DNA from 2 places in the Nonomuraea sp. MTCD27 genome. Region 2 is predicted to be linked to the other one. Evidence: riboswitches for the same ligand, from Rfam matches in the RefSeq annotation. Region 2 holds a riboswitch; the other holds the start of a gene.
What was found. Region 2 has a riboswitch for S-adenosylmethionine ahead of thrC (threonine synthase). Riboswitches for the same ligand answer to the same signal wherever they lie in the genome.
Positions count from the first base shown of each region.

Region 1: linked by a shared signal. The riboswitch ahead of ACBJ59_RS14480 (aminotransferase class V-fold PLP-dependent enzyme) and the one ahead of thrC (threonine synthase) in region 2 are both predicted to bind S-adenosylmethionine.

Region 1 covers NZ_JBGNUW010000004.1:479,294-493,986, forward strand. Annotated here, with positions in the region: gene ACBJ59_RS14465 (acyltransferase) at 1-611, opposite strand, end outside; gene ACBJ59_RS14470 (NADH-quinone oxidoreductase subunit D) at 608-1,753, opposite strand; gene ACBJ59_RS14475 (DoxX family protein) at 1,876-2,529, shown strand; gene ACBJ59_RS14480 (aminotransferase class V-fold PLP-dependent enzyme) at 2,533-3,819, opposite strand; SAM riboswitch class IV at 3,864-3,979, opposite strand; gene ACBJ59_RS14485 (TerC family protein) at 4,095-4,838, shown strand; gene ACBJ59_RS14490 (cytochrome P450) at 4,838-6,031, shown strand; gene ACBJ59_RS14495 (SAM-dependent methyltransferase) at 6,090-7,052, opposite strand; gene ACBJ59_RS14500 (chaplin family protein) at 7,240-7,467, shown strand; gene ACBJ59_RS14505 (Rossmann-like and DUF2520 domain-containing protein) at 7,781-8,671, shown strand; gene panC (pantoate--beta-alanine ligase) at 8,694-9,530, shown strand; gene ACBJ59_RS14515 (DUF6624 domain-containing protein) at 9,551-10,057, shown strand; gene ACBJ59_RS14520 (L-aspartate oxidase) at 10,134-12,659, shown strand; gene ACBJ59_RS14525 (type III pantothenate kinase) at 12,663-13,445, shown strand; gene ACBJ59_RS14530 (hypothetical protein) at 13,500-13,979, opposite strand; gene lysX (bifunctional lysylphosphatidylglycerol synthetase/lysine--tRNA ligase LysX) at 14,125-14,693, shown strand, end outside.
Region 2 covers NZ_JBGNUW010000040.1:29,183-43,875, forward strand. Annotated here, with positions in the region: gene ACBJ59_RS59215 (hypothetical protein) at 1-205, shown strand, start outside; gene ACBJ59_RS59220 (sugar MFS transporter) at 183-1,346, opposite strand; gene ACBJ59_RS59225 (trehalose-6-phosphate synthase) at 1,405-2,829, opposite strand; gene ACBJ59_RS59230 (RNA polymerase sigma factor) at 2,861-3,415, shown strand; SAM riboswitch class I at 3,495-3,634, shown strand; gene thrC (threonine synthase) at 3,648-4,880, shown strand; gene ACBJ59_RS59240 (MoaD/ThiS family protein) at 4,905-5,180, shown strand; gene ACBJ59_RS59245 (cold-shock protein) at 5,425-5,625, shown strand; gene groL (chaperonin GroEL) at 5,953-7,578, shown strand; gene ACBJ59_RS59255 (hypothetical protein) at 7,727-7,957, shown strand; gene ACBJ59_RS59260 (YbhB/YbcL family Raf kinase inhibitor-like protein) at 8,574-9,104, opposite strand; gene ACBJ59_RS59265 (HelD family protein) at 9,169-11,181, opposite strand; gene ACBJ59_RS59270 (hypothetical protein) at 11,291-11,626, shown strand; gene ACBJ59_RS59275 (DNA repair helicase XPB) at 11,830-13,482, opposite strand; gene ACBJ59_RS59280 (DUF4190 domain-containing protein) at 13,602-13,958, opposite strand; gene ACBJ59_RS59285 (class I adenylate-forming enzyme family protein) at 14,045-14,693, opposite strand, start outside.

The DNA of each region.
Region 1 (14,693 bases), on a different contig from region 2:
AACCCGGCCTGGTGCGCCAGCCCCCAGACGATGACCATGTTGAGCCAGCCCACCCCGTCGATCCCGTACCGGAAGCGCAGCACGTCCACCACCAGTGCCGCGCCGCCGAGCCAGATCAGGGTCAGCACGTCGTAGCGCCGGTGCAGCCAGAGCGACACCGGCAGCAGCGCGATGAGCACCAGGTAGACGCCGAGGAACCACAGCGGGCTGAGCACCAGCAGCACCACCCGCCACATCCAGTCCACCCCGAACGTGTACGTCACCACCGCCCCGATGACGACCCACACCCCGGACAGGAACAGCGCCGGTAAGGCGAGCGCGCGGATGCGCCGCCAGACGAACGAGCCGATGCCCACGCCCCGCGTCTGGGCCCGGCGCCAGGACAGCAGGTGGACATGCCCGCCGACGTAGAAGAACAGCGGCAGTACCTGCAGCAGCCAGGTGAGGATCCACAGACCCGAGGTGAAGCCCAGCGGGCTGGTGGGCTCGGGCCCGTGCGGCTTCCACTGCAGGATCGTGAACGCCCAGTGCCACACCACCACGACGATCAGGCTGAGCGCCCGCAGCCAGTCGACGTATTTGTCGCGGTCGGTGGCGTCGGCGGCCTTCACTTGTCGATGTCACCCACCACGAAGAACATGGAGCCGAGAATCGCCACCATGTCGGCCACGAGGTGACCGGGCAGCATCTCGCGCAGCACCTGGATGTTGCTGTAGGAGGCCGAGCGCAGCTTGAGCCGCCACGGCGTCTTGTCCCCCTTGGAGACCAGGTAGTAGCCGTTGATGCCGAGCGGGTTCTCCGTCCACGCGTACGTGTGCCCCTCCGGCACCTTGAGCACCTTCGGCAGCCGCTGGTTGATCGGCCCGGGCGGCAGCGAGCGCAGCCGCTCGACGCACGCCTCGGCCAGGTCGAGCGAGACCTTGAGCTGTTCGAGCAGGACCTCGAACCGGGCGTGGCAGTCGCCCCCGCTCCGCGTGACGACCTTCACCGGCAGCTCGGGATAGGCCAGGTACGGCTCGTCGCGGCGCAGGTCGAAGTCCACCCCGGAGGCGCGGGAGACGGGGCCGCTGACGCCGTACTGCATGATCTGCTCCCGCGTCAGCACCCCCACCCCCTTGGTCCGGGCGACGAAGATCTCGTTGTGCAGGATGAGGTTCTCGATGTCGGGCACGCGGCGCCGGGTCTCCGCGACGGCTTCGGCCACCCGGTCGAGCCAGCCGAGCGGCAGGTCCTCCTTGAGCCCGCCGACCCGGTTGAACATGTAGTGCATGCGCCCGCCGGAAATCTCCTCCATGACGGCCTGGATGCGCTCGCGCTCGTTGAAGGAGTAGAACAGCGGCGTCATCGCGCCCAGCTCGAGAGGGTAGGAGCCGAGGAACATCAGGTGGTTGAGCACCCGGTTGAGCTCGGCCAGCAGCGTGCGCGCCCACACGGCCCTGACCGGCGGCTCCATGCCCAGCAGGCGTTCGGCGGCGAGCACCACGCCGAGCTCGTTGGCGAAGCCCGACAGCCAGTCGTGCCGGTTGGCCAGCATGATGATCTGACGGTAGTCGCGTACCTCGAACAGCTTCTCCGCGCCCCGGTGCATGTAGCCGATGATCGGCTCGGCGGTGGCGATGCGCTCGCCGTCGAGCGTCAGCCGGAGCCGCAGCACCCCGTGCGTGGACGGGTGCTGAGGGCCGATGTTGAGAATCATGTCCTCGGTGGCCAGCTCTTTCGCGCCCGCGCCGATTCCGACCACACGTTCCGTCATACGGCCATGCTGCCACCGTCGCCGCTGGTGATCCAGCAGGGGGGTTGGTCAAGACATGGTATGGAAATGCATCCCGAAGCCGGACATGGGGAGGAATATCGGGAACGGGGGGAGAAATCACCATGAAGAGAGTTCTTTTTGATGTGGCGGCACTGATCGCGCGAATCGCCACCGGCGTGATCTTCGTGGCCCACGGGTGGCAGAAGTGGGCAAGCGGCCACGGCGCCACCACGCAGGGCTTCAGGGACATGCAGATCCCGATGCCCGAGCTGGCCGCCGGGTACGCGATGTTCGTCGAGACCGTGGGCGGCATCCTGCTGATCCTCGGCCTGCTGGTGCGCCCGGTGGCGCTGCTGTTGCTGCTCAACATGCTCGGCGCGATCGCGTTCGTGCACGGGGGCAGGGGCATCCTGACCGAGGGCGGCGGCTGGGAGCTGCCGGGGGCGCTGGGCGCGCTGTGCCTGCTGTTCCTGGCGCTGGGCGGCGGCCGGATCGGGCTGGACGGCATCTTCAACGCGATGTTCCGCCGGCGCTCGGAGCGGCGCGCGGCCGAGGACGACCTCGCCGCCTACACCCCGGGCAGGACCACGGGCACGACGCCCACCGGCCACGTCGGCGGGCCCACGACGCCCGCGGAGACGACCCGGGAGCAGCCGGACGTGCCCAGGCAGCCGGCCGCACCCACCTCCGGCAGGCTCAACGACGAGGACATGAGGGACATCGACGCCCTGGTCTCGGACGAGCCGCCGCAGCACCGCAAGCCGCCGAACCGCTGAGCGTCAGCGGGTGACCAGGTCGCGCACCGCCTCGATCAGCCGGTCCACGTGCTCCTGCGTGCTGCCGATGCCGATCGAGGCCCGCACCGCGGAGGCCGTGTCGTCCTCGCACCCGCCGTCGGCCGTACCCAGCAGGTGCCGGACAAAGGGATGCGCGCAGAACTTGCCGTCGCGCACCCCGATGCCGTACTCGCTGGACAGCACCTCGGCCACCTCACGGGCCGAGTAGCCGGCCGCGGTGAACGACACGATGCCGACCCGCGGGTGATCGTCCCCCCACAGCGACAGCTCCCGCACGCCGTCGATCGAGGCCAGCCCCGAGCGCAGCCGGGCGATCAGCCGCTCCTCCTCGCGCACCAGGGCCGTCCAGCCGGTGGCGGTCAGCGCGTCGCAGGCGGCGGCCAGGGCGATGGCGCCCAGCACGTTCGGGGTGCCCGCCTCGTGGCGCGGCTCCGGGTCGTCGTGCCACTCGGCGCTCTCCCCGACCGAGCGAACCGCACCCCCGCCCTTGAGGTACGGCTCCCCGTCGGCCAGCCAGTCCCGCCGCCCGACCAGCACGCCGGCACCGAAGGGCGCGTACAGCTTGTGCCCCGAGAAGGCCACGTAGTCCAGGTCGAGCGCGGTGAGGTTGAGCCGCCGGTGCGGCACCAGCTGCGCCGCGTCCACCAGGATGCGGGCCCCGTGGCGGTGCGCGATGTGGGCCAGGGCGGCGATCGGCCACAGCTCGCCGGTGACGTTCGAGGCGGCGGTGACCACGAGCAGCTTCGGCCCGTCGATCCCGGCCAGCGCCTCGTCGGCGGCGCGCACGGCCTCGCCGGGGAAGGCGGGCGGCGCCAGCCGGACGGACCGCTGCCAGGGCAGCAGGGAGGCGTGGTGCTCGGTGTCGAAGACCACGGTGGTGGTCCCGGCAGGCAGGCAGCCGGCCAGCAGGTTCGTGGCGTCGGTGGTGTTGCGGGTGAAGATCACGGCGTCGTCCGGGCGGGCGCCGACGAACGCCCTGACCGTGTGGCGGGCCTGCTCGTACCTGGCGGTGGTGAGCTGCGAGGCGTAGCCGGCGCCGCGGTGGACGCTGGAGTAGGCCGGGAGCGCGGCGGCGACGGCGGCGCTGACCGGCTCCAGACAGGGGGCGCTGGCGGCGTAGTCCAGGTTGGCGTACCCCACCAGCCGGCCGCCCTTGACCGGCACCTCGAGGTCGGCGCCGAGCACGGCGGGGATGGTCCGGCCGGTGGCGGCCGGGGGAGCCGTCGTCCCGGCGGCAGGGGTGGAGCTGAAGATCGTCAGAGTGGACACGGCGAACCTCCTCAGGGTCGTCGGACCCCTGGGAGCAGCCACGGAGCCCGCGCTTGCCCGCCACACCTCGTGACGGACCAGGTCTTCACCCGGGGCACCCCGCCGCGGACGCGAGGGTTGCCGGCCAGCTAGCCGGGGCTTGTCGCTGGCACTCATGACCTACGTTCGGCACTATAACCGACACCAGGGTAGGAATCGCAAGCCGCGAACTAATCCGGCCCCTGACTCGTTGCTACCGGAAACCCCCGTCAGCCATGAGTCATGGAGGTACGCAGATGCTGGAATGGGTGGCCGACCCACAGATCTGGATCGGCTTCTTCACCCTGGTCGCCCTGGAGATCGTGCTGGGGATCGACAACATCATCTTCATCTCCATCCTGGCCGGGAAACTCCCACCGGAACAACGGGACCGGGCCCGCGTGCTCGGTCTGGCCGCGGCCCTGATCAGCCGCCTGCTCCTGCTGCTCGGCCTGTCATGGGTGGTCCAGCTCACCGAGCCGCTGTTCACGGTCCTCGGCCAGGAGATATCGGGACGCGATCTGATCCTGCTGCTCGGCGGCCTGTTCCTGCTGGGCAAGAGCGTCACCGAGATCCACCACAGCATGGAGCCCGGCCCCGGCAAGGACGGCAAGCAGGCCGCCGCCATCTCCTTCACCTCGGTGATCGTGCAGATCATGATCCTGGACATCGTGTTCTCGCTGGACTCCGTCATCACCGCCGTCGGCATGGTGGACGAGCTCGGCGTGATGATCGCGGCCGTCGTGGTGGCGGTGCTGGTGATGTTGTTCGCCTCCGGGCCCATCAGCCGGTTCGTGGACGCGCACCCGAGCATCAAGATGCTGGCGCTGGCGTTCCTGGTGCTGATCGGCGTGGTGCTCGTCGCCGAGGGTCTCGACCAGCACATCCCCAAGGGCTACATCTACTTCGCGATGGCGTTCTCGGTCATCGTGGAGCTGCTCAACATCCGGATGCGCGGCAGGCATGCGAAGCAGGAGGACCCCGCTCCTAAGATGCAATAGTGGGCTTTGATCCTTGGAATCCGGATTTTGTCGCTTACCCGTACCGGGTCTATGACCAGCTGAGACGCGAGGCGCCCGTCAGCTACTTCGAGCCGACGGGCCAGTGGCTCATCGCGCGGCACGCCGACGTGAACACGCTGCTCAGAGACCGCCGGCTGGGCCGTTCCTACCTGCACGTGGCCACCCACGAGGAGTTCGGCAGGGAGCCGGAGCCGGAGTTCCAGGAGCCGTTCTGGCGGGTGATCAGGGCGGGCATGCTCGACGTGGAGCCGCCGGTGCACACCAGGCTGCGCCGGCTGGTCTCCAGGGCGTTCACGCCGCGCATGGTCGAGTCGCTGCGCCCCCGGGTCCGGGCCATCGCCGGGGGCCTGGTGGACGCGTACGTGGACAAGGGCGGCGGCGACCTGATCGCCGAGGTCGCCGAGCCGCTCCCGGTCACCGTGATCGCGGAGATGCTCGGCATCCCCGACCAGGACCGCCACCTGCTGCGCCCCTGGTCGGCCGACATCTGCGGCATGTACGAGCTCAACCCCGCCCCCGAGGCCCAGCACACCGCGGTACGCGCGGCGTCGGAGTTCGCCGGCTACCTCAAGTCCCTGGCCGCCGAGCGCCGGGCCGACCCCGGCGACGACCTCATCAGCGCCCTCGCCCAGATCGACGAGCTGACCGACGACGAGCTGGTCGGCACCTGCGTCCTGCTGCTCAACGCCGGCCACGAGGCCACCGTGAACGTGACGGGCAACGGCTGGTGGTCGCTGTTCAGGAACCCCGGCGAGCTGGCCCGGCTGCGCGAGGACCGCTCGCTGCTGCCCACGGCCGTCGAGGAGCTGATGCGCTGGGACACGCCGCTGCAGATGTTCGAGCGCTGGGTGCTGGAGGACATCGAGGTCCACGGCGTACGGATCCCGCGCGGCTCGGAGGTGGCGCTGCTGTTCGGCTCGGCCAACCGGGACCCGGCGGTGTTCGAGGACCCGGACCGGCTCGACGTGGGCCGCGCCGACAACCCGCACATCTCCTTCGGCGCCGGGATCCACTTCTGCCTGGGCGCGCCGCTGGCCCGCATCGAGCTGGTGGAGTCGTTCGGCGCGCTGCTGGACCGGGCCCCCAAGCTGGAGCTGCGGCAGGAGCCGGCCTGGAAGCCCGGTTACATCATCCGCGGACTCGAATCCCTGGAGCTCAGCGCCACCGCCTGAGACGGAGCTCAGTCGCGCCGGCCGAGACGGAGCTCAGTCGCGCCGGCCGAGGCGGAGCTCAGCGGCGCTGGCTGAGCCAGCCGAAGCCGCCGAGCCCCGACGCGTCGATCAGCTCGCCCTCCTCCGAGGCCCTCGCCAGGGCCCGGAGGTAGCCGCGCGGATCGGTGCGGGCCAGGTCGAGCGGCGGACGCGTGCCGGTGAGCCCCAGGTCCCGCAGCGCCGCGCGCTGTGTGGACAAGGTTGTGGATATCGCGCCGGCCCGCCGCCCGGCCTCCGCGCACGCGTCGAGCGCGACGTGAGCCGTGATGTCGCAGGTCCCGTCGGGTACGGGGGCGACGACCGCCCCGTCGCGGTATCCAGTCAGCGTTCCGTGCAGCGGCCGGTTGTCCACAGGGTGTGCATAATCGATGGCGATCGCCCGGCCGCTGGTGAGGCGGACGAGGACCGAGGCCCACGCCTCGTCGCGCGGGCGGCCGATCTCCGCGCGCGCCCCCACGCGGGTCAGCGGCCACCACCGCTCGAGCCAGACGCGGTCGGCCGGTCGCAGCGGCCCGCCGAGCCGCTCCTCGCCCGTGTGCACGTCGACCATGACGAGCCGCGGCCCGTCGGGAGTCTGCTCCACCACGTCGAGCGGCACGTTGTCCAGCCACTCGTTGGCGATGGCCAGCCCGGTGATGTCGGAGGGCAGGCTGCTGGACCACTCGACCCGCTCGGGCAGCCCCTCCGGCCGGGGGGACAGGTCCACGGCCGTGACGCGCAGCCGGTCGCGCAGCCGTGGCTCGGCGGCGTCGAGCACCTGGGTGACCAGCACGCCCTCCCCCGCGCCGATGTCCACCAGGTCGAGCACGTCGGGTTCGCCCAGTTCGGCGTCCACTTCCGCCAGCAGCGCCAGCACCGCCCCGGCGAAGGCCGCCGAGGCGCTGACCGAGGTGCGGAAGTGGCCTGACGGGCGTTCGCGGAGGTAGAAGCCCTCCTCGCCGTACAGCGCGCGCTCCGTTGCGACGCGCCAGGTGAGCCACATGTCTGGACTATCTCATGACTGGCCGATGATACGCATCGTCATCGAATGACTACTCAAAGTCGCCAACTTGCGATAACGTTTACCCATTGTCATCGAGTGATTGCGTTGCGCCAACCCCCAAGTGGCGGAGCACTTCACTCTCGAGCAAGCACCTGCGGCGCAGGCCGCGAAACTGAGAGGAGCCCTCGTGCTGAAGAAGGTCATGGTCGTCACCGGAGCCGTTGCCATGATGTCGCTGGCCGTTCCGGCGCACGCCGACATCACCAACGGCACCGGCGGCGTGATCTCCGGCAACCAAGTGCACATCCCGATCGTCGCGCCGATCAACGTCTGCGGCAACGCGGTGGCTGTCATCGGCCTCGCGGTCGCGGGCTGCAAGGGTGGCGCGAACGCTTACGCGCCCAGTCACCACTGAGCAGGGAAAGAGCCCGGGTCGGCGCAGGCCGCCCCGGGCTCGTCTCCCCGCTGGTCATTCGGCGGGTGACCAGCCGGCGCACCTCCAAGAGGTCGCATCGTGCGGGCGTCAGGTCCCGATCCGGGGCCTCGGCGCCCGCTGCCATGCGATGAACCCCTCTCCTCATCTCTTCCGACAGGGGGTGCACGTTTTGTATGCCCTTGTCGCTTTTGTCGTTAACTCAACGCGCGGCAAAGCACCGGTCACGCTCTCACTCCTGAGAGGCCGTTACGCTGGTCGGCAGTGCCATCACGGTCGACAGGGGTGAGACGTCATGGACGCAGGTGATCGCCCGGCACGGCTGACCGTCGGCGTGCTCGGGGCAGGCAAGGTCGGTTCGGCCCTCGGCGCCGCGTTGGCGCAGGCGGGACACCGGGTGGTGGCCGCCAGCGGAGTGTCGGACAACTCGCAGCGGTGGGCAGCGGACCGGCTCGGCGTGACGCCGTGCCGTCCCGACGAGGTGGTGGCGGCGGCCCAGCTCGTCCTGCTCACCGTGCCCGACGACGCGCTGCCCGACCTCGTCAACGGGCTGGCCGCCACCGGGGCCGACCTCCAGGGCAAGATGCTGGTGCACACCAGCGGGGCGTACGGCCTGTCGGTGCTCGACCCGGCGGCCCGGGCCGGGGCGCTGCCGCTCGCGCTGCATCCCGTGATGACGTTCACGGGCCGCGACGACGACCTCAACAAGCTCACCGGCATCTCCTACGGCGTCACCGCCCCGGAGATGCTGCGCCCGGTCGCCGAGGCCCTGGTGATCGAGATGGGCGGCGAGCCGGTGTGGATCGCCGACGCCGACCGCCCGCTCTACCACGCGGCCCTGGCCGGGGCGGCCAACCACATGGTCACGCTCATCGCGGAGTCGTCCGACCTGTTGCGGGGCATCGGCGTCGAGCACCCGGGGCGGATGCTGGGCCCGCTGCTCGGCGCCGCGCTCGACAACGTGCTGCGGCTGGGCATCGCCGGGCTGACCGGCCCCGTCGTGCGCGGTGACGCCGGCACGGTGCGCAAGCACGTCGACGCGCTGATCCTGGCGGCTCCCGAGGCGGCCGACGCCTACATCGCGCTGGCCCGGCTCACGGCGGACCGGGCGCTGGCTGCGGGGTTGCTCAAACCGGAGGAGGCGGAGCGGCTGCTCGACGCGCTGGGGGGCAATATATGGACCTGACCGTCGCGTTCGGAGGGCAGTTATGGAGCTGATCGTCGCCAGGAGCCGGGAAGACCTGGTCAAGGCGCGCCGCAATGGGCCGGTGGCGCTGGTCCCCACCATGGGCGCGCTCCATGAGGGCCACAGGTCGCTGATCAGGCAGGCTCGGGTGCGCGCCGATCAGGTTGTGGTCAGCATTTTCGTCAATCCTCTGCAATTTTCTCCTAACGAGGATTTTTCACGCTATCCCCGTACATTTGATGCCGACCTGGATGTGTGCCGGGGCGAGGGCGTGGACGTCGTGTTCCACCCGGCCGTCGAGGACATGTACGCCCCCGACCGGCAGATCAGCGTCTCCTCCGGCGAGATGGGCCGGATCGTCGAGGGCGCCTTCAGGCCGGGCCACTTCGACGGCATGCTCACGGTTGTGCTCAAGCTGTTCAACCTGGTCCAGCCCGACCTGGCGGTCTTCGGCCAGAAGGACGCCCAGCAGCTCGCCCTCATCCGCCGCATGGTCGCCGACCTCGACCTGCCCATCGAGATCCTGGGCGCGCCGACCGTACGCGAGCCGGACGGCCTGGCCCTGTCCAGCCGCAACCGCTACCTGTCGGAGGACGACCGGCGGATGGCGCTGGCGCTCTCGCGGGCCCTGCGGGCGGGCGCGGCCCAGCTGACGCCGGGCGAGATCCGGGCGTCGGCGCGGGCGGTGCTCGACGAGGCCGGCCCCGAGCTCGACGTGGACTACCTGGCGCTGGTCGACCCGGCCACGTTCGTCGAAGTGAGCGATTCCTACCAGGGCATGGCCGTGCTGGCGGTGGCCGCCCGCGTGGGCAGCACCCGGCTGATCGACAACGTCACCCTCACCTTGAATCCCGCCTGAGGCGGATTACCGTCGGGAGCATGACGGACGAGGAGTTACGGGCCGAGCTGCTCCGGCGCATGGAGATGGACCAGGCGATGCGCGACCCGGCCAAGGGCTTTCCCGGGGACAAGCGGCTCGCGCGCCTCCAGAGGCTCGACGAGGGCAACACCGCCTGGCTCTATTCCGTGGTCGCCAACCGCGGCTGGCCGCTGATCTCCCAGGTGGGGGAGCGGGCGGCGCGGGCGGCCTGGCTCCTGGCGCAGCACGCCACCTCGCCCGAGGTGCAGCGCCTGTTCCACTACGTGATGGCCGACGCCGTGGAGTCGGACGAGGCCTCGGCGCACGACTTCGCGTACCTGGAGGACCGCGTACGCGTGCGCTCCGGCCGGCCCCAGCTCTACGGCACCCAGTTCCACGACGGCGGCGACGGTCTGGAACCCATGCCGATCGAGGACCCCGGCCTGCTCGACGAGCGCCGCAGGGCCATGGGGCTGGAGCCGTTCGCCGAGTACGAGGCCTTCATCAAGAAGACCGAGGGTCTCTGAGCCCCCCGGGGCATGCTCACGCCACGCCAGGCGTTATCGTCATAGTGACGAAATCGCCTCAGTGAGGAGACCCCCAATGAGTGCACCGGCGATTCCCCTGCGTCTGACCGCTCCCGCACCCGGCTGGACCGTAGAGGCGGACGTGGTCGTCGTGGGCTCGGGCATCGCGGGCCTGACCGTGGCCCTGCGCTACGCCGAGCTGGAACCGGCGGCCAAGGTCCTGGTCGTCACCAAGGACGTGCTGTCGTCGGGCTCCACCCGCTGGGCCCAGGGCGGCATCGCCGCCGTGCTCGACCCGCGCGACACCCCCGAGGAGCACCTGAACGACACGCTGGTCGCCGGGGTGGGGCTGTGCGACGTACGGGCGGTGCGCACGTTGGTGACGGAGGGGCCGGGCGCGCTGCGGCGGCTCATGGCGCGCGGCGCCCGCTTCGACCGTACGCCCGACGGCGAGCTCCAGCTCACCAGGGAGGGTGGGCACCACCGGCGCCGGATCGTGCACGCGGGCGGCGACGCCACGGGCGCGGAGGTGCAGCGGGCCCTCATCGAGGCGGTCCGCGCGGCCTCCATCGAGGTGATCGAGCACGCGCTGGTGCTCGACCTGCTCAAGGATGCCCGGGGCCGGGCCAGGGGCGTGACCCTGCACGTCATGGGCGAGGGCGCCCGCGACGGGGTGGGCGCGGTGCGCGCCAGGGCGGTGGTGCTGGCCACCGGCGGCATGGGCCAGGTCTACGCGGCCACCACCAACCCCGTGGTCTCCACCGGCGACGGCGTGGCGCTCGCCCTGCGGGCCGGGGCGGTGGTGCGCGACATCGAGTTCGTCCAGTTCCACCCGACCGTGCTCTGGCTCGGCGAGGGCTCGACCGGCCAGCAGCCGCTGATCTCCGAGGCGGTCAGGGGCGAGGGCGCCTTCCTGATCGACCACGAGGGCAACCGGTTCATGGAGGGCGCGCACGAGCTGGCCGACCTGGCGCCGCGCGACGTCGTCGCCAAGGCCATCATGCGGACGATGCGCCTGACCGGGCGCGACCACGTGTACCTGGACGGCCGCCACTTCGGCCGCGACAAGTGGGAGTCCCGCTTCCCGACGATCTACGCGGTCTGCCGCGAGCACGGCATCGACCCGGCCACCGAGCCGATCCCGGTCTCGCCGGCCGCCCACTACGCCAGCGGCGGCGTCCGTACGGACCTGCGCGGCCGTACCTCCATCGACGGCCTGTACGCCTGCGGCGAGGTCGCCTGCACGGGCGTGCACGGCGCGAACCGGCTGGCCTCCAACTCCCTGCTCGAAGGGCTCGTCTTCGCCGAGCGCATCGCCGAGGACATCCACGAGGTACGCCCGGCGCCGGGCGAGCCGGTCGCGAACGAGGCCGCCGAGGGGCTGGTGGACCCGAGGGTCAGGGCCAGGATCCAGGCCCACATGAGCACCGGGGCGAGCGTGCTGCGCAGCCGCGAGTCGCTGATCGCCACCGCGCGGGCGCTGCGCGACGCCCGCTGGACCCCTGTAGAGGTGCCGGCCTGCACCGAGTCCTGGGAGACCACGAACCTGCTCACCGTCGCCACCGTGCTCACCGGCGCGGCGGCCGCCAGGCTGGAGACGCGCGGTTCACACTGGCGCGAGGACCACGACGAGCGCGACGATCACGAATGGCTGGGCCACCTGGACGTGACCCTGGCAGAGGAGGGCCCCTTCATGACGTACACGCCCCACGGTGACGCGATGCCGCCGCGCCTGGCGCAGGAGCTCACCGCCGCCGGGCTGGACCCGGCCGAGGTGGACGCGCTGATCGACCGCGCGATGGCCGAGGACCTGCAGGAGGCGGGCGACGTGACGAGCCTGGCCACCATCCCCGCCGAGCAGCGCTCGGTGGCCGACGTGGTGGCTCGCAAGGACGGCGTGGTGGCCGGCCTGGCGGTGGCCGAGGCGGTGTTCGTGCGGCTGGGCGCGGCCCGCGCCGAGCGCCGGGCCAAGGACGGCGAGCGGGTCAGGGCCGGCGACGTGCTGATGACGGTCGAGGGCCCGGTGCGCGCGCTGCTGACGGCCGAGCGCACCGCGCTCAACCTGCTCACGCACCTGTCCGGGGTGGCCACGCTGACCGGCAGGTGGGTCGAGGCGATCGACGGCACGGGCGCGCGCGTGCGCGACAGCCGCAAGACGCTGCCGGGGCTGCGCTCGCTGGAGAAGTACGCGGTGCGCTGCGGCGGCGGCGTCAACCACCGGATGTCGCTGTCGGACGCGGCCCTGATCAAGGACAACCACGTGGTGGCCGCCGGTGGCGTGGCCGAGGCGTTCAGGGCGGTCAGGGAGCGCTACCCCGACCTGCCGATCGAGGTGGAGATCGACCGGCTGGACCAGCTCGGCCCCGTTCTCGAGGAAGGCGCGGAGCTGATCTTGCTGGACAACTTCACGGTTGAGGACACCGCACATGCGGTACATGTCGTGAAAAATCGGGCGAAAAACAGGGTTGCGCTTGAGGCGAGCGGGGGATTGACCTTGGAATCGGCCCGTGATGTAGCGGAAACTGGCGTTGACTACCTTGCGGTAGGCGCGCTGACTCACTCTGCGCCGGCCCTGGACATCGCGTTGGATTTGCGGGGGTAATTGATGCTGCTCACGATCGACGTCGGCAACACGCACACGGTGCTGGGGCTGTTCGAGGGCGAGGACGTCATCGAGCATTGGCGGCTGGCCACGGACGCCCGCCGCACCGCCGACGAGATCGCGGTCGTCCTGCAGGGGTTGCTGACCCAGTCACCGCTGCTCAAGGGGGCCGACGTCGACGGCATCGCCATTTGCTCCACCGTGCCGAGCGTGCTCAACGAGATGCGCGAGATGTGCCGCCGCTACTACGGCGACGTGACCGCGGTGATCGTGGAGCCGGGCATCCGCACCGGGGTGCCCGTACGCATGGACAACCCCAAAGAGGTCGGCAGCGACCGCATCGTGAACGCGCTGGCCGCCATCGACCAGTACGGCGGCCCCTGCGTCATCGTGGACTTCGGCACCGCGACCTCGTTCGACGCGGTGTCGGCCAAGGGTGAATACGTCGGCGCGGTCACCGCCCCCGGGATCGAGATCTCCGTGGACGCGCTGGCCGCCGCCGGGGCCCAGCTGCACAAGGTGGAGCTCGTCCGGCCGCGCTCGGTGATCGCCAAGAACACGGTCGAGGCGCTGCAGGCCGGCATCATCTACGGCTTCGCCGGCCAGGTGGACGGCATCGTCGAGCGCATGGCGGCCGAGCTGGCCGACGACCCCGACGAGGTGACCGTGGTGGCCACCGGCGGGCACGCGGCGCTGGTCGTGGGCGAGTCGCGGTCGATCGACGTGCACGAGCCGTGGCTCACGCTCATCGGGCTGCGCCTGGTCTACCACCGCAACACCACCTGACAAGGCGAACGAGCGGCCCCCGCTCGGGCAGGGGGCCGCTCGTGTCTTCAGACGTCACTCGCTCTCGGCGGTGTAGAGGTACTCCCAGGGGCCGCACTTGCTGGGGTAGTTGCTGTGCGGGCCGATCTGGCACACCTTGGCGCGCAGGCTGTAGACGTCGTGCTCCTGGAAGGAGAACTTCTTGTAGCCCGGGTAGCCGCAGTACTTCTTGTAGTAGACCGGGGACCAGTCGTGGTCGAAGTCGCTGGCCTCGAACTTCACGAAGGCGCACTTGCCACCCTGGCCGTAGGAGCGGTTGTCCAGGTCGTACAGGCGGCCTCTGACCGAGACCTCGTTGGAGTCGCCCTGGTGGTCCCAGTCGACGCTGACCCGGCCCTCGGCCTTGGCCAGGTGGTACTTGGAGTAGACCGGGCCCCAGTACTCGGAGTAGTCGTCGTGGTCCGACGTGGTGGCGCTGGCGGCCGACGGAAGCGACAGGGCCACGGCGGTGGTCGCGGCGACAGCGAGGAAACCGGTCGCGATCTTCTTCAACATCTTCTCTCCTTGAGCTCCCCTGGGCCGGCTCCCTGCCGGCTCCCCCCTGAGCTCGTGAGATATTGATAGGCGAGGGCTCTTGCAGCGGTCCTGCAGAGAACCGACGAGCCCTTGCAGTTCGCCATATCCCCTACCCTTTGATGTTGTGAGCGACGAACTTCCCGAGCAGATGCGCATCCGGAGGGAGAAGCTCGACCGCCTTCGCAGCGAGGGCGTCGATCCTTACCCGGTGAATTTCCCACGCACGGCGACCAACGCCGAGGTCAGGGAGAAATACCAGGGCCTGGAGCCCGACACCGCCACCGGCGACACGGTCGCGGTCGCGGGGCGCGTCATGCTCAACCGCGTGGGCGGCAAGCTCTGCTTCGCCACGCTCCGCGACGGCGGCGCCGACCTGCAGGTCATGATCTCGCTCGACAAGGTGGGCGAGGAGTCCCTGGCCCGCTGGAAGCGCGACGTCGACCTGGGCGACCACGTGGGCGTGCGCGGCGAGGTCATCACCTCCCGCCGGGGCGAGCTGTCGATCCTGGCCGAGAGCTGGGAGATCACCGCCAAGTGCCTGCGCCCGCTGCCGGAGAAGCACGTCGGCCTCACCGACCCCGAGGCGCGAGTGCGCCAGCGTTACGTCGACCTCATCGTCAACGACGAGGCCAGGAAGATGGCGCGGGTCCGCAGCGCCACGGTGCGCGCGGTGCGCGACTTCTGGCACGAGGA
Region 2 (14,693 bases):
GGGCCTGCGCCAGGTCGGGCCGGGACACAAGGCCGCCTACAACGCCTGGAAGTCCACCTGCGTCTCCTACTCCGACGCCGGGACCAAGGTGCGGACCCACTTCACCCAGCGCGAGTGGTATCTGCCGCAGAGCAGGATCCTGGTGGTCGACCAGTGGAACACGCCGGGCCTGGCCGACACGCTCAAGCACGCCGACTGGAACTGAGCACCCCGGCGACCGCCAGGCCGATGAGCACCGGCACCATCAGGAACGCGGTCCTGGTGCCGAAGCCGTCGGCGAGGGCGCCGAGCGCCAGCGGACCGACGGCCATGGCGGCGCCCGCCCAGATGGGCGAGGCCGCCGCCGCCAGGTCCGCCCGGTCGCCGGAGCCGGCGATCAGCGCGGACAGCGCCAGTGGGAAGTGCAGGGCGGCGCCGAGCCCGCAGACCACGAGCCCGGCGTAGGACAGCACCGGCTGGGTGCTCAGCCAGAACAGCAGCCAGCCCGCGAACGTCACCGCCAGCGCCCCCGCGAACAGCGGCGTGGGCGGCAGGCGCAGCGCCAGACGCGCCCCGGCGAACCTGCCCGCCGCCAGCCCCGCCACGAACGCCGTCAGCCCGGTGGCCGCCGTGGCCGCGCTCAGCCCCGTACGGTCGGCGAACAGGTCGGCGGCAAACAGGTTGAAGCTGAACTCCAGCGCCACACAGCAGAAGAGCACCAGGCCCGCCAGGTGGAAGCGCCAGCCGGGCCGGGCGACGGCCTCCGTGCCCGCGCCGGGGCCCGCGGCCCGCCGGTCGGGCCAGACCCGGCCCATGGCCAGCGCGAGCAGCACGCTGGCGACCGGCGTGAGCAGCAGCGCGGCCCGCCAGCCGAGCGCTGTCTGGGCGACCACGCTGAGCCCGAACGTCATCCCCATGCCCACGAGCACGCCGACCGCGTTGGCCTCGCTGATCGCCGCGGGCCCGGCCGGGCCGTGGTGGTCGCTGAGCGCCGCCATGGACGTGTAGAGCAGGATCGAGCTGAAGCCGCCGGCCACGCCGTAGCCGAGCAGGGTCAGGGCCAGGGCGTCGGTGGGCAGGACCACGAGCAGGCCGGCGTTCATCCCGGCCAGGCCGATCCAGCTGGTCGCGCGCCGGCCGAACCTGCGGGTCAGCAGGGGGAGCAGGAGCCCGGCCGCGATCGTGCCCAGGGCCATGGAGGTGCCGTGCAGGCCGGCCACGGTGGCCGACGTGCGCTGGTCGGCGCGCAGGAGCGGCAGGGCGGCGCTCAGGCCGTACAGGTAGGTGGCGAACGTGCTGAGCAGCAGGTAGACGAGCCAGGTCGGGCGGTCTCTGATCAGTCGGACGGGCGGTAAGACCGTGGTCACCCGGCAGCCTCCCGCGGGACAGAGGGACGCGGTCGCGCTCCCATGCTAGGCGAGAGCGTCAGGCGAGCGCGTCGAGCTGGGCGGCGAGCCATTTCTGCGGCGGCAGCGCGGTCGCGGCGGCGTGCAGCTTGTCGCGGCGCATGCGCCGCTCGTCCTCGGGCATGACCAGCGCGTCGTGCAGCGCGACGGCCGTGCCGCTGATGTCGTACGGGTTGACCATGAGGGCGTGCGGGCCCAGCTCGGCGGCGGCCCCGGCCTCCCGCGACAGCACCAGCGCGCACCGCTCCGACAGGACCGGGCCCTCCTTGGCCACCAGGTTCATCCCGTCGCGGATGGGGTTGACCAGCAGCACGTCGGCCATCCGGTACGCGGCCAGCGAACGCGGGTAGTCGTCGTTGACGTTGAGGATCACCGGGTCCCAGTCCTCGGTGGCGTATTCGGCCTCGATCTCCTGGGCCCGGCGCTGCACCGACGCGGTGTATTCGCGGTATTCGGGCAGGTCGTGCCGGCTGGGATAGGCGAAGGCCAGGTGCACCACCTTGCCGTGCCACTCGGGGTGCGCCGCCAGGAACTCGCGGTAGGCGATCAGGCCGCGGGTGATGTTCTTGGACAGCTCGGTGCGGTCGATGCGGACGATCAGCCGGCGGTCGCCCACCTGCTCCCTGAGCGCGGTCATGTGCGACTCGACGTCGGGCTCGCAGGCCCGCTCCCACAGCGCCGTGCCGTCCACGCCCAGGCTGTGGACGCCGATGCGGGTCGTCCGGCCGTCGTAGGTGATGCTGCGCCCGACGCGGTCGGTCTCCGCGCCGAGCAGCCGCTCGCAGCAGTCCATGAACGCCTGCGCCCACCGGTCGGTGAGGAACCCGGCGTGGTCGGCGCCCAGGATGCCTTCCAGGACCTCGCCGGCCACCTCGTCGGGCAGCAGGGAGAAGTATTCGGGCGGCGCCCACGGCGTGTGGCTGAAGTGGGCGATGCGCAGGTCGGGCCGCTCGGCGCGGAGCATCGCCGGGGTCAGCGTCAGGTGGTAGTCCTGCACCATCACGCGCGCGCCGTGCCCGGCCTCCTCGGCCAGCGCCAGCGCGAACGCGCCGTTGTAGTCGCGGTAGGACTCCCACTCGCGCGCGAACCTCGTGCCGAAGTTGGGCGAGTTGGGGATGTCGTAGAGCAGGTGGTTGATGAACCACAGGGTGGAGTTGGCCACGGCGTTGTAGGCGCGGTGGAACGTGGCGGGCGGGATGTCCAGCATCCGCAGGGGGCCCGTGTCGTAGCCGGCGTGGTCGATGCGGCCGCCGGAGGCCAGGCGTACGGCACTGCGGTCGCCGTCGGACAGCGCGGCGCAGATCCACAGCACGCCGTCGTCCTTGGCCACTCCCGACAGCCCCGAGACCAGGCCGCCGCCGCCGCGCCTCATGGTCAGCTCGCCGCCGTCGGAGACGGTGAAGGAGACCGGACCTCTGTTCGAGGCCAGCAGGACGCTGTTCATCAAGGCTCCCTTCGATCATAGGATCCCAGCTATGGCGCTTGATGAGCTAACCGAGGAACTCGCCCGCTCCGCCGCTGCTGGAGATCATCGCGCACTTGGCGAGCTCCTGGCGCGGATAGAGCCGGATGTGATGCGACACTGCGCCCGGATCCTGCCTTATCACCAGGACGCCGAGGAGGCCTCGCAAGATACGTTGCTGGCCGTGGCGCGCAACATCGGGCGCTTCGAGGGGCGGGCCAGGTTCAGCACCTGGCTGCACATCGTGACGGCCAACTGCGCGCGGACCACGTACAGGTCGCTCAAGCGGCGGGCGGCCGAGCAGAGCTCGGACGAACTGCCGATGCAGAAGCCCGACGTGCAACGGGTCAGCGTGATCGCGGGCTCGCGGCTCGACCTGCTCGACGCGATGGAGGCGCTGGAGGCCGACAAGCCGGACCTGGCGCAGGCGCTGGTGTTGCGCGATATCGTCCAGCTGGACTACAACGAGGTGGCCGAGCAGCTCGGCATCCCGCTGGGCACCGCCAAGTCACGCATCCACCAGGCCCGCAAATACGTTCAGGGCGTGCTGGGTGAGGACTATCGCTGAGACCACCCGTCTCGCATGGTGAGACGGGTGGTAATTTCGGCCACTTAAGCGGGTAGAGTCCTTTTCAACAACTGCATATTGCTCATCCAGAGGGGTGGAGGGACCGGCCCTGCGAAGCCCCGGCAACCCTCCCGGTTTCGACTCGCGACCTGCGAGGCCGACCGGGACAAGGTGCCAATTCCGGTTCGCGGTCAAGGTGGCCGTGGGCGAAGATGAGGGAAGGCCTCGCTTCATGTCGCTTGACTTTGGTCCCGCCGAAGCTCTGTCCTGCCGCGAGTGCGGCGCGCGTTACCCGCTGGGTCCCAGCTTCGCCTGCCAGGAGTGTTTCGGGCCGCTTGAGGCGGCCTACTCCTTCGGCGACGTGACCCGCGCGGACATCGAGTCGGGTCCGGCCAACATCTGGCGTTACCGTTCACTGCTCCCCGTGCCGGCCGACGTGGCCACCAAGCCGAATATGAACCCCGGCTGGACCAAATTGGTCAAGGCCGGAAACCTCGGGCGGGCGCTCGGCATCAAGTCCCTTTACGTGAAGGACGACTCGGGAAACCCCACCCACTCCTTCAAGGACCGGGTGGTCGCCATGGCCGTCGAGGCGGCCCGCAACTTCGGCTTCCACACGCTTTCCTGCTCCTCCACGGGCAACCTCGCGGGCGCGGTCACCGCCGCCGCGGCGCGGGCGGGGCTCGACGCGTGCGTGTTCATCCCGGCCAACCTCGAGCAGGCCAAGATCGCCATGGCCCGCGTGTTCGGCGGGAAGCTGATCGGGATCGAGGGCACCTACGACGACGTCAACAGGTTCTGCTCCGAGCTGATCGGCGACCCCCTGGGTGACAAGTGGGGCTTCACCAACATCAACCTGCGGCCTTACTACGCCGAGGGCTCCAAGACACTCGCGTACGAGATCGCCGAGCAGCTCGGCTGGCGCCTGCCCGAGCAGATCATCATTCCCATCGCGTCCGGCTCGCAGCTCACGAAGATCGACAAGGGCTTCAAGGAGCTGGTGGCGCTGGGCCTGGTGGAGGACACGCCCTACAAGATCTTCGGCGCTCAGGCCGCCGGGTGCTCGCCCGTGTCCACGGCGTTCAAGGCCGGGCACGACGTCGTGCAGCCGGTCAAGCCCAACACCATCGCCAAGTCGCTGGCCATCGGCAACCCCGCCGACGGGCCGTACGTGCTGGACATCGCGCGGCGCACCGGAGGGGGCGTCGAGGACGTCACGGACCCGGAGATCGTGGCCGCGATCAAGCTCCTGGCCTCGACAGAGGGCATCTTCGCCGAGACCGCCGGCGGGGTGACCGTGGGCGTGCTGAAGAAGCTCACCGAGAGCGGCCGGCTCGACCCCGAGGCCGAGACCGTGGTGCTGAACACCGGTGACGGGCTCAAGACGCTCGACGCGATCAGCGACGACGCCACGCCCACGGCCGTGATCCGGCCCTCTCTCGACGCGTTCCGCGCGACTGTCTGACAATCAGGAAAGGCGACTTTAACCATGAGCGTTTCTGTGCGGATTCCCACCATTCTGCGCACGTACACCGGGGGTAGCGCCGAGGTGAGTGGCGAGGGTGCGACTCTTCGTGACGTGCTCGCCAAGCTGGACTCTGACTACCCGGGGATCGGCGCGAGAATTCTGGATGAATCGGGCAAGATTCGTCGTTTCGTCAACGTTTACGTTGGGGAAGAGGACGTCCGATTCGCCGAGGGTCTCGACACTCCCGCACCAGAAGGCACTCAGATCTCCATCATCCCGGCGGTTGCCGGCGGCTGAGTCCCGCGGAGCACACTCTTGAAGGCGCCCCTAGTGGGCGCCTTCTGCTTTTCCTGGGGTAATTCAACGTTGAAGGGTCTTCGCTGCGAAGAAATACGCGATTTGCAGATTGACTCTGTTGCCAAACCCCTTGCCACAGGTATGGTCGAGGGCGATCGTCTGGCTGATTTTCCGTTAAGTCATGCGATTACAGGTCCCGCGGAGGAATGGGCGAGATCTGGGAGACCAGTAAGAGGAGTCGGAAGTGGCGCAGGGCACCGTCAAGTGGTTCAACGCGGACAAGGGCTACGGCTTCATCGCGGTAGACGGTGGTAAGGATGTATTCGTCCATTACTCAGCGATCATGATGGACGGGTACCGATCTCTCGAACAGGGGCAGCGCGTCGAGTTCGAGATCACGCAGGGCCAGAAGGGACCGCAGGCGGAGTCTGTCCGCGCGGTCTGATTTTCATCACTGGTATGCACCGGGCGGGATCGCACGGCAGCGCAGTCCGTGCGAACCGTCACCTCTCTTTCGCCGACTCGCGTGCGGCGAGCCGCTCCGGGCGGCTCGCCGTACCGACGCACTGACCTGGGCGGGAGTAGGGGGGCAGGGGGCGTTCGCTTGCACTCGGCAGGGTAGAGTGCTAAACAGTTCGTTGGCACTCTGTGCAGCAGAGTGCCAACTCGGATCGAGACGATGGGGTCTGCCGAACGGAGATGCGGACCCATGCCGTCGCGGGCGTCGGCTCGGTCCACGACAAGCCACCCTGCATCTGGGAGGTCTAGCCTTATGGCAGCCAAGATGATCGCGTTTGACGAGGACGCCCGGCGCGGTCTCGAGCGCGGTATGAACCAGCTCGCCGACGCCGTCAAGGTGACCTTGGGTCCCAAGGGGCGCAACGTCGTGCTGGAGAAGAAGTGGGGCGCTCCCACGATCACCAACGACGGTGTTTCCATCGCCAAGGAGATCGAGCTCGAGGACCCATGGGAGAAGATCGGCGCTGAGCTGGTCAAGGAAGTCGCCAAGAAGACCGACGACGTCGCGGGCGACGGCACCACCACCGCCACCGTGCTCGCCCAGGCGCTGGTGCGCGAGGGCCTGCGCAACGTGGCCGCCGGCGCCAACCCGATGGCTCTGAAGAAGGGCATCGAGGCGGCTGTCGAGCGGGTCAGCGAGGAGCTCTCCAAGCTGGCCAAGGATGTGGAGACCAAGGAGCAGATCGCTTCGACCGCCTCCATCTCCGCCGCCGACGCCGAGATCGGCTCGCTCATCGCCGAGGCGATGGACAAGGTCGGCAAGGAAGGCGTCATCACCGTCGAGGAGAGCAACACCTTCGGCCTGGAGCTCGAGCTCACCGAGGGCATGCGCTTCGACAAGGGCATGACGTCGATGTACTTCGTCACCGACTCGGACCGCATGGAGGCCGTGCTCGAGGACCCGTACATCCTGATCGTCAACAGCAAGGTCTCCGCCAACAAGGACCTGCTGCCGCTGCTCGACAAGGTCGTGCAGTCGGGCAAGCCGCTGCTGATCATCGCCGAGGACGTCGAGGGCGAGGCGCTGGCCACCCTGGTCGTCAACAAGATCCGCGGCCTGTTCCGCTCCGTCGCCGTCAAGGCTCCCGGCTTCGGTGACCGCCGCAAGGCCATGCTCAACGACATCGCGATCCTGACCGGTGGTCAGGTCGTCGCCGAGGAGGTCGGTCTCAAGCTCGAGAGCGCCACCCTCGACCTGCTGGGCCGCGCCCGCAAGGTGGTCGTGACCAAGGACGAGACCACGATCGTCGACGGCGCCGGTGACGCCGAGCAGATCTCCGGCCGGGTCAACGAGATCCGCGCCGAGATCGAGCGCACCGACTCCGACTACGACCGTGAGAAGCTCCAGGAGCGCCTGGCCAAGCTCGCCGGCGGTGTCGCCGTCATCAAGGCCGGCGCCGCGACCGAGGTCGAGCTCAAGGAGCGCAAGCACCGCATCGAGGACGCCGTCCGCAACGCCAAGGCGGCCGTGGAGGAGGGCATCGTTCCCGGCGGTGGCGTGGCGCTGCTGCAGGCCGGTGCCAAGGCCTTCGACAAGCTCGAGCTCACGGGCGACGAGGCCACCGGTGCCGCCATCGTCAAGAAGGCGCTGGAGGAGCCGCTCAAGCAGATCGCGGTCAACGCCGGCCTCGAGGGCGGCGTCGTGGTCGAGCGCGTGCGCAACCTCACCCCGGGTGAGGGCCTCAACGCCGCGACCGGCGAGTACGTCAACATGTTCGACGCCGGCATCCTCGACCCGGCCAAGGTGACGCGCTCCGCGCTGCAGAACGCCGCCTCCATCGCGGCGCTCTTCCTCACCACCGAGGCCGTCATCGCCGAGAAGCCCGAGAAGACCCCCGCCGCTCCGGCCATGCCGGGCGGCGGCGACATGGACTTCTAGGTCTTTTCTCGTCGCTGGTACGAAGGGCGGCCCGGATTTTTCCGGGCCGCTCTTGTTTTTGTTTATCTGCCATTACGTTTCACAATTGATCGACTACTTGGAGTGAGGAAAGGTGGTGGCCACACTCGCCTCAACGAAGGAGTAGAGGATGCTTTCCCGCAGCAAGCGTATTTTCGGCATCGCCGTCCTGACCCTGGCCGCCGCCACCGCCACGGTGGCCCCGGCGCACGCCGACGAGGTTTACGAGGCCGACTTCAGCCTCCTGCGCCAGCTTCAGGGGCCGCTGTGCCTGCCGAACACGACCACGGGGATCGGGCTCCTCGACACGCTGCTGCCGCAGCTCATGGCGTGCACGTCGGGCGCCGTGGTGGTCGAGTGACAGCGGGGGCCCGAGCGCGGACTCCCGGCGGTCCCTGACCCACCGGCGGTCGTCCGGTCCCGTGCCTGTGGTGCCGCGGCCAACCTTGATCGCCACACGGCCGCGGCCCCACGGTGAAGCGCCCCGCCCATCGCGGCGGGGCGCTTCGATGCCCAGGTGCCCCCTCGGCGGCCTCCACGCCCGCACACGCCTTGCCCGGTGCGGGGGATGCACGCCGGGGCCGGCTGCCCACAGCGCGGGGCTGCACGCCGGGCTGGCGCTTTGCACAATGCAGGGCCGCACGCCGAAGCCGGCGCCTTGCTCAGTGCGGGGCGGGACGCCGGGCCGGCGCCTCGCTCAGTGCGGGGCTGCCGGGGGTGGCCCTTCGCAGCGCGGGGCTGCACGCCGGGGTCGGCGCCTTGCGCGGTGTGAGGTCGTGCGCCCGCCCCGCGCCGTTCGCAGCGCGAGGTCACACGCTTGGTCGGCGCCGTCCGCAGCGCGGGGCCGTCCGCCTGGCCCGCGTTCGGCGCGGCGCCGGGGCGGGTGCGGGTCTGCGACGAGCGCCGCGCGGGGCCGCCCGCCCCGTTGGGAAGGGGGTGCCGCCGACCGGCTCGGGGGCGGTCGGCGGCAGGTGGGGTCAGACGCCGTAGTGGGCGATGACGTGGCCGCGGGCCAGGGTGTTGGCGGTGATGTTGAAGCCCACCACCGCCGGGCTGGCGTCGCTGTCCACGCCGAGCGAGTCCACCCCCAGCGCGTGCACCGTGAACACGTACCGGTGCGGGTCGCCGGGAGGCGGGGCCGCGCCGCCGTACGCCTTGAGGCCGTAGTCGTTGCGGGCGTGCGTCGCCCCCTCCGGCAGGCCCTTGAAGTCAGGGGCCGTGCCCGCGCCCGTGGGGAGCTCCGTCACCGAGGCCGGCAGGTCGAACAGGACCCAGTGCCAGAAGCCGCTGCCCGTGGGCGCGTCGGGGTCGTAGCAGGTGACGGCGTAGCCGCGAGTGCCCTCCGGGGCGCCGGACCAGCGCAGGTGGGGGGACAGGTTGCCCCCCGTCATGCCCCAGTCGTTGAAGACGTGGAGGTCGTCGAGCCTGGCACCGTCCTGGAGGTCGTCGCTCTCGACCACGAGCGCGGGGGCCGACGGCAGGTGTTCATGGGGAAGGGGTGCGGGCACGGCATCCTCCTAGGTTGAGAGCTGCTTGCCCAGCCATCCTAGAAGCGGCCGCGCCCGTCGCCCCTCAGGCCGCCAGCTGTGCCGGGAGCGCCTTGTCGTGCAGCACCGTCAGGGACGTGACCGCCCGGGTCAGTACGACGTACAGCCGGGCCAGGCCCCGGGGCTCGGCCTCGACGATGTCGGCGGGCTCGACCACGATGACGTGGTCGTACTCCAGGCCCTTGGCCAGGGTGGCGGGGACGATCAGGAGGCGGTGTTCCTCGGCGGAGTCGGGGTCGAGCACGGCGTGGGGGAGACTCGCCAGCGAACGGGAGGCCTCGGCGACCAGCGCGTCGGGGACGATGACGCCGATCGAGCCCTCCTTGGCCAGCGCCTCCTGGGCGGCCTGCGCGATCGAGCCGCCCGGGCGGACCGTGAGCGAGCCGAGACCGGGGCGCAGCGAGCGCGGCGCGGCCAGGTCGGGCGCGATGGACGGGAGCAGCCGGGCCGCGTAGTCGAGGACCTCACGTGGCACGCGGAAGCCGAGCGTCAGCTCCGTCACCTCGCCCTCGCGCTGACCCAGGTGTTCGAGCACCGACTCCCACGAGCTGGTCGACCACGGCGTCGTGCCCTGGGCCAGGTCGCCCAGCACGGTGGCCGAGCCGTTGCGGCAGCGCCGGCCGAGCGCCCTTAGCTGCATCTCGGAGAGGTCCTGGGCCTCGTCCACCACGAGGTGGCCCAGCGACGGCGTGCGCTCCATGTGGTCGCGGAGCTCGTCGAGGAGCGCGGCGTCCGCGGCGGACCACTTCGCGGACTTCCAGCTCCGGTACGGCTTCCGCCAAATCAGCATTTCCTGCTCGTCAGGCGACAAATCGGATTTGGCGGCGCGGGCCAGGAACTCCGGGTCGGACAGGAGCCGGTGCAGGACCTGTTCGGGCGCCAGCTTGGGCCACACCGCGTCCACGAGCTGCTTGACCGGCTTCGACCTGGCCACCGCGTCCTGCACCCGGTCGTCGGGCGACTCGCCGCGCTGCTCCATCCTGACCAGCACCATGTGGGCCAGCCGCTGCGCCAGCGCCGCCCGCCCGGGGTTGTACCGCGTGGTGCCGCGCAGGGAGGCCACGATCTCGCGCACCTCGTAGTCGGCCACCCGGTGGCGGTAGGCGCCCTTCGTGAACACCAGGCCCTCTTCGGGCTTCACGATGTGCAGCCAGAGCGCGCGTTCGAGCACCGCCGCCATCCTGGCGTCGCCCTTCACCGCCGCCACGAGCGGGTCCTCCGGCGCGGTGTGCTCGCCGAGCAGCCCGGCCACGGTGGTCTGGTCGACCTTGACCTCGCCGAGCGCGGGCAGCACCGAGGAGATGTAGGACAGGAAGGCCCGGTTGGGCCCGACGATCATGACGCCGGACCTGGCCAGCCGCTCGCGGTGGGTGTAGAGGAGGTAGGCGGCCCGGTGCAGGCCGACGGCGGTCTTCCCGGTGCCCGGGGCGCCCTGCACGCACACGGTCTGGGCCAGCGTGGCGCGGACGATCTCGTCCTGGTCGGGCTGGATGGTGGCCACGATGTCGCGCATGGGGCCGGTGCGCGGGCGTTCGATCTCGTCGGTGAGGATCTTCGAGGGGCCGAGCTCGACGCCCTCGCCGAGCGGCTCGTCCTCGAACGCGGTGAGGTGGCCGCCGTGGTAGCCGAAGCGGCGCCGGCGTACGACGCCCATCGGGTCGGTCGGGCTGGCCTGGTAGAACGCCTGGGACACCGGCGCGCGCCAGTCGATGACCAGCGGCTTGCTGCCGCCGTCGTGGACGTGGCGGCGGCCGACGTAGATCGTGCCGGGCAGGTCGTCGCCGGCGGCGCGGTCGAGCCGGCCGAAGAACAGCGGCGTGTCCGGATGGTCGGCCAGCGCGGCCACGCGCTGGTCGAGCAGGGACTGGAGGACCTGCTGCGACACCCAGTCGCCCGCCGCGTCCGCGGACAGGGATTGGGCGTGCGCGCGCATGGCCTTGAGCGCGGCCCTGGACTCGGCCAGGTGCGCCTGCTCGGCGGCGAGTACGTCCGTGGGCATCTCGGGGGGTATGTCGGGCGCCAGCTGGTGTGCGGGCATGCGGAAGCGCCTCCCTGGTTCGTTACGGAGGTGGTCAAGGCAGCGAATCGGCCAGTCTAATAGCGCCTCGCGCGAGCTTCCAAAGCATTTACCGGGGTACGGTCAGGAGGTGGTGCGGGTCCAACTCCGTTTCTCGCCGATCATCCCCACGATCGCGAGCTTCCTGCTCGCCGCGCTGTGGGGGTTGTCGGTGTTCGCCGGGTGGGGGCTGGAGGCCTTCTGCGCCGGTGGCGAGGCCACCTCGGCGTGCTCCCGGCGCCTGAGCACGGTCTCCACCGTGTCGGGGCTGTTCGCCGCGCTCGCCGCCAGCTGCACGGCGGCCGCCTGGCTGCTCCCGTGGTCGAGGAACGATTCGCGGGCGTTCACCCGTCTGATGGGCGCCGGGGTGCTGGCCTGGGTCGCGGCCGAGGGCGTGCTGTTCCTCGGAGGGCTACTGGTGCGATAGGCCGCAAGCTCCAATGAACCTGTGAATACCGAAAAAATCGGGCATATCAGGTGGCTTTGCCGGATCATGAGGGTATGTCGCAGGCGGCGTGATAGTACGCAGGTGAGGGGGGTGGTTCGAATGTCGTCGGCCCGCGGAGTCTCGTGGACGTGACACCACGCTGAATGCCTGGCCGCTCGGGCGAGCGGCCGGGCATCACAACCTCACACCCCGCCCATCACGTCGTCGGCGTCGATGATCTGGTACGCGTATCCCTGCTCGGCCAGGAACCGCTGCCGGTGCGCCGCGAACTCCTGGTCCACCGTGTCCCTGCTGACCACCGTGTAGAACCGCGCGCCCCCGCCGTCGGCCTTGGGCCGCAGCACCCGCCCGAGCCGCTGGGCCTCCTCCTGACGCGAGCCGAACGTGCCCGACACCTGGATCGCGATGGCCGCCTCCGGCAGGTCGATGGAGAAGTTGGCCACCTTCGACACCACCAGCACCTGGATCTCCTTGTCGCGGAACGCCTGGTAGAGGCGCTCGCGCTCCTTGACCCGGGTCTCGCCCTTGATGACCGGCGCGTTGAGGTGCTCGCCGAGCTCGTCGAGCTGGTCGATGTACTGGCCGATGACCAGCACCTGCTCACCCAGGTGGCGCCGGACCAGCGCCTCGGTGACCTTGGTCTTGGACGGCGTGGTGGCGCAGAAGCGGTAGCGCTCCTCGGACTCGGCCATCGCGTACGCCAGCCGCTCCTCGTCCGTCAGCGTCACGCGTACTTCGACGCAGTCGGCCGGGGCGATCCAGCCCTGGTTCTCCATCTCCTTCCAGGGCGCGTCGTAGCGCTTGGGACCGATCAGCGAGAACACGTCGCCCTCGCGGCCGTCCTCGCGCACCAGCGTCGCGGTCAGCCCGACGCGCCTGCGGGCCTGCAGGTCGGCGGTCATCCGGAAGATCGGCGCGGGCAGCAGGTGCACCTCGTCGTAGACGATGAGGCCCCAGTCGCGGGCGTCGAAGAGCTCCAGATGGCTGTAGACGCCTTTGCGCCGGGTGGTCATCACCTGGTAGGTGGCGATGGTGACGGGGCGGATCTCCTTCTTCGTGCCGGAGTATTCGCCGATCTCGTCCTCGGTCAGCGACGTGCGCTTGAGCAGCTCGGTCTTCCACTGGTGGGCCGAGACCGTGTTCGTGACCATGATGAGCGTGGTGGCCTCGGCGTGGGCCATGGCGGCCGCGCCGACGATGGTCTTGCCCGCGCCGCAGGGCAGCACGACCACGCCGGAGCCGCCGTTCCAGAACGCCTCGGCCGCCTCGCGCTGGTAGGGCCGCAGCTCCCAGCCGTCCTGCAGCAGCTTGATCGGGTGCTGCTCGCCGTCGACGTAGCCCGCCAGGTCTTCGGCCGGCCAGCCCAGCTTGAGCAGGGCCTGCTTGACGTTGCCCCGGTCGCTCGGGTGCACGGCGACCGAGTCGGCGCCGATCCGATCGCCCAGCATCGGCTGGATCTTCTTGGAGCGCAGCACCTCTTCGAGCACGGCCCGGTCGGTGGAGGTCAGCGTGAGGCCGTGGACGGGGTCCTTCTCCAGCCGCAGCCGCCCGTATCGCGCCATGGTCTCGGCGACGTCGACCAGCAGCGCGTGCGGCACCGGGTAGCGGCTGTAGCCGATGAGCGCGTCGATGACCTGCTCGGCGTCGTGGCCGGCGGCGCGGGCGTTCCACAGCGCCAGCGGGGTGACGCGGTAGGTGTGCACGTGTTCTGGAGCGCGCTCGAGCTCGGCGAACGGCGCGATCGCCTTACGGCAGGCGTCGGCCCGCTCGTGGTCGACCTCGAGCAGCAGCGTCTTGTCCGACTGGACGATCAGCGGTCCATCGCTCACTGGCATATCTCCGTGGGGTTCAGACGGGGGCCTGGCGCAACAGGACCATCGTCTCCTGATCCCGGCTCCCCCGCTCCGAGTCTCCAACAACGGGCGGGCCAGGATTAGTCCTCAGGACCGTCTGCTCAGTCGTCGAAGGCGCCGTTGATGCCCAGGAGGATGAAGCCGCCGATGCCCAGCACGAAGCCCAGCCCGAACAGGACCCAGCTCCAGATGACCATGGTGCGGGCGGTCTGCGGCTGCGTGCGCGCCCTGCCGAGCGCGAGGCCGGCCAGGATCGCGCCGGGGATGCCGAGGACGTTGCAGCACGAGACGACCGCGAGGAGGTTGAGCACGAGCGAGACGATGGCGTTGGCGTTGGGGCCCTCGTCGCGGCGGGGCGGGGGATAGCCGTAGCCATAGCCGTATTGCGGGGGTGGCTGCTCACCGTAGGGGGCGCCATAAGGCTGGTACGGATACCCCGACGGATCTTCCTGACTCATGTTCACCTCCAGACACGTCAACACTTATCACGGAATTGAGACGCGCCTGACCCGGTGCACGAGATCACCCTAGATCCCCGGAGGGCTCAGCCGAGCCGCTCCCGCAACGCCTTGCGGTCGAGCTTGAGCACGCTCGTCACCGGCACGGAGTCGACGAAGCGCACCTCGCGCGGATATTTCACCCGGCCCACCCGATCGCGCGCCCACTCGATCAGCTCCTCGGCCGTCACCTCCGCGCCGGCCCTGAGCTGCACGAACGCCACGACCTCCTCCCCGAGACGGGGATCGGGGCGGCCCACGACGCCCGACATCACGACGTCGGGATGCCGGTTGAGCGCGTCCTCGACGTCACGCGGGAACACGTTGAAGCCGCCGCGGATGATCAGGTCCTTCTTCCGGTCCACGATGTAGAGGTAGCCGTCGTCGTCCACGCACCCGATGTCCCCGGTCCGCAGCTCGCCGTCGACCAGCGCCGTACCCTCGGGATCGGCCCCGTGCTCGCCCCAGTAGCCGAGCATCAGCGAATCGCCCGAGACGCAGATCTCGCCGACGTCCCCGATCTCCATCGCCTCGCCGTCGCCGTCGCGGATGGTGATCGAGTAGCCGGCCAGGGGCAGGCCGACGCTGCCGGTCCGCCGCCTGCCCGGCGGGTTGAAGGTGGTGACCGCGCTGGTCTCGGTCAGGCCGTAGCCCTCCAGGATCTGCACGCCGGGCATCCGGCGCTCGAACTCCGCC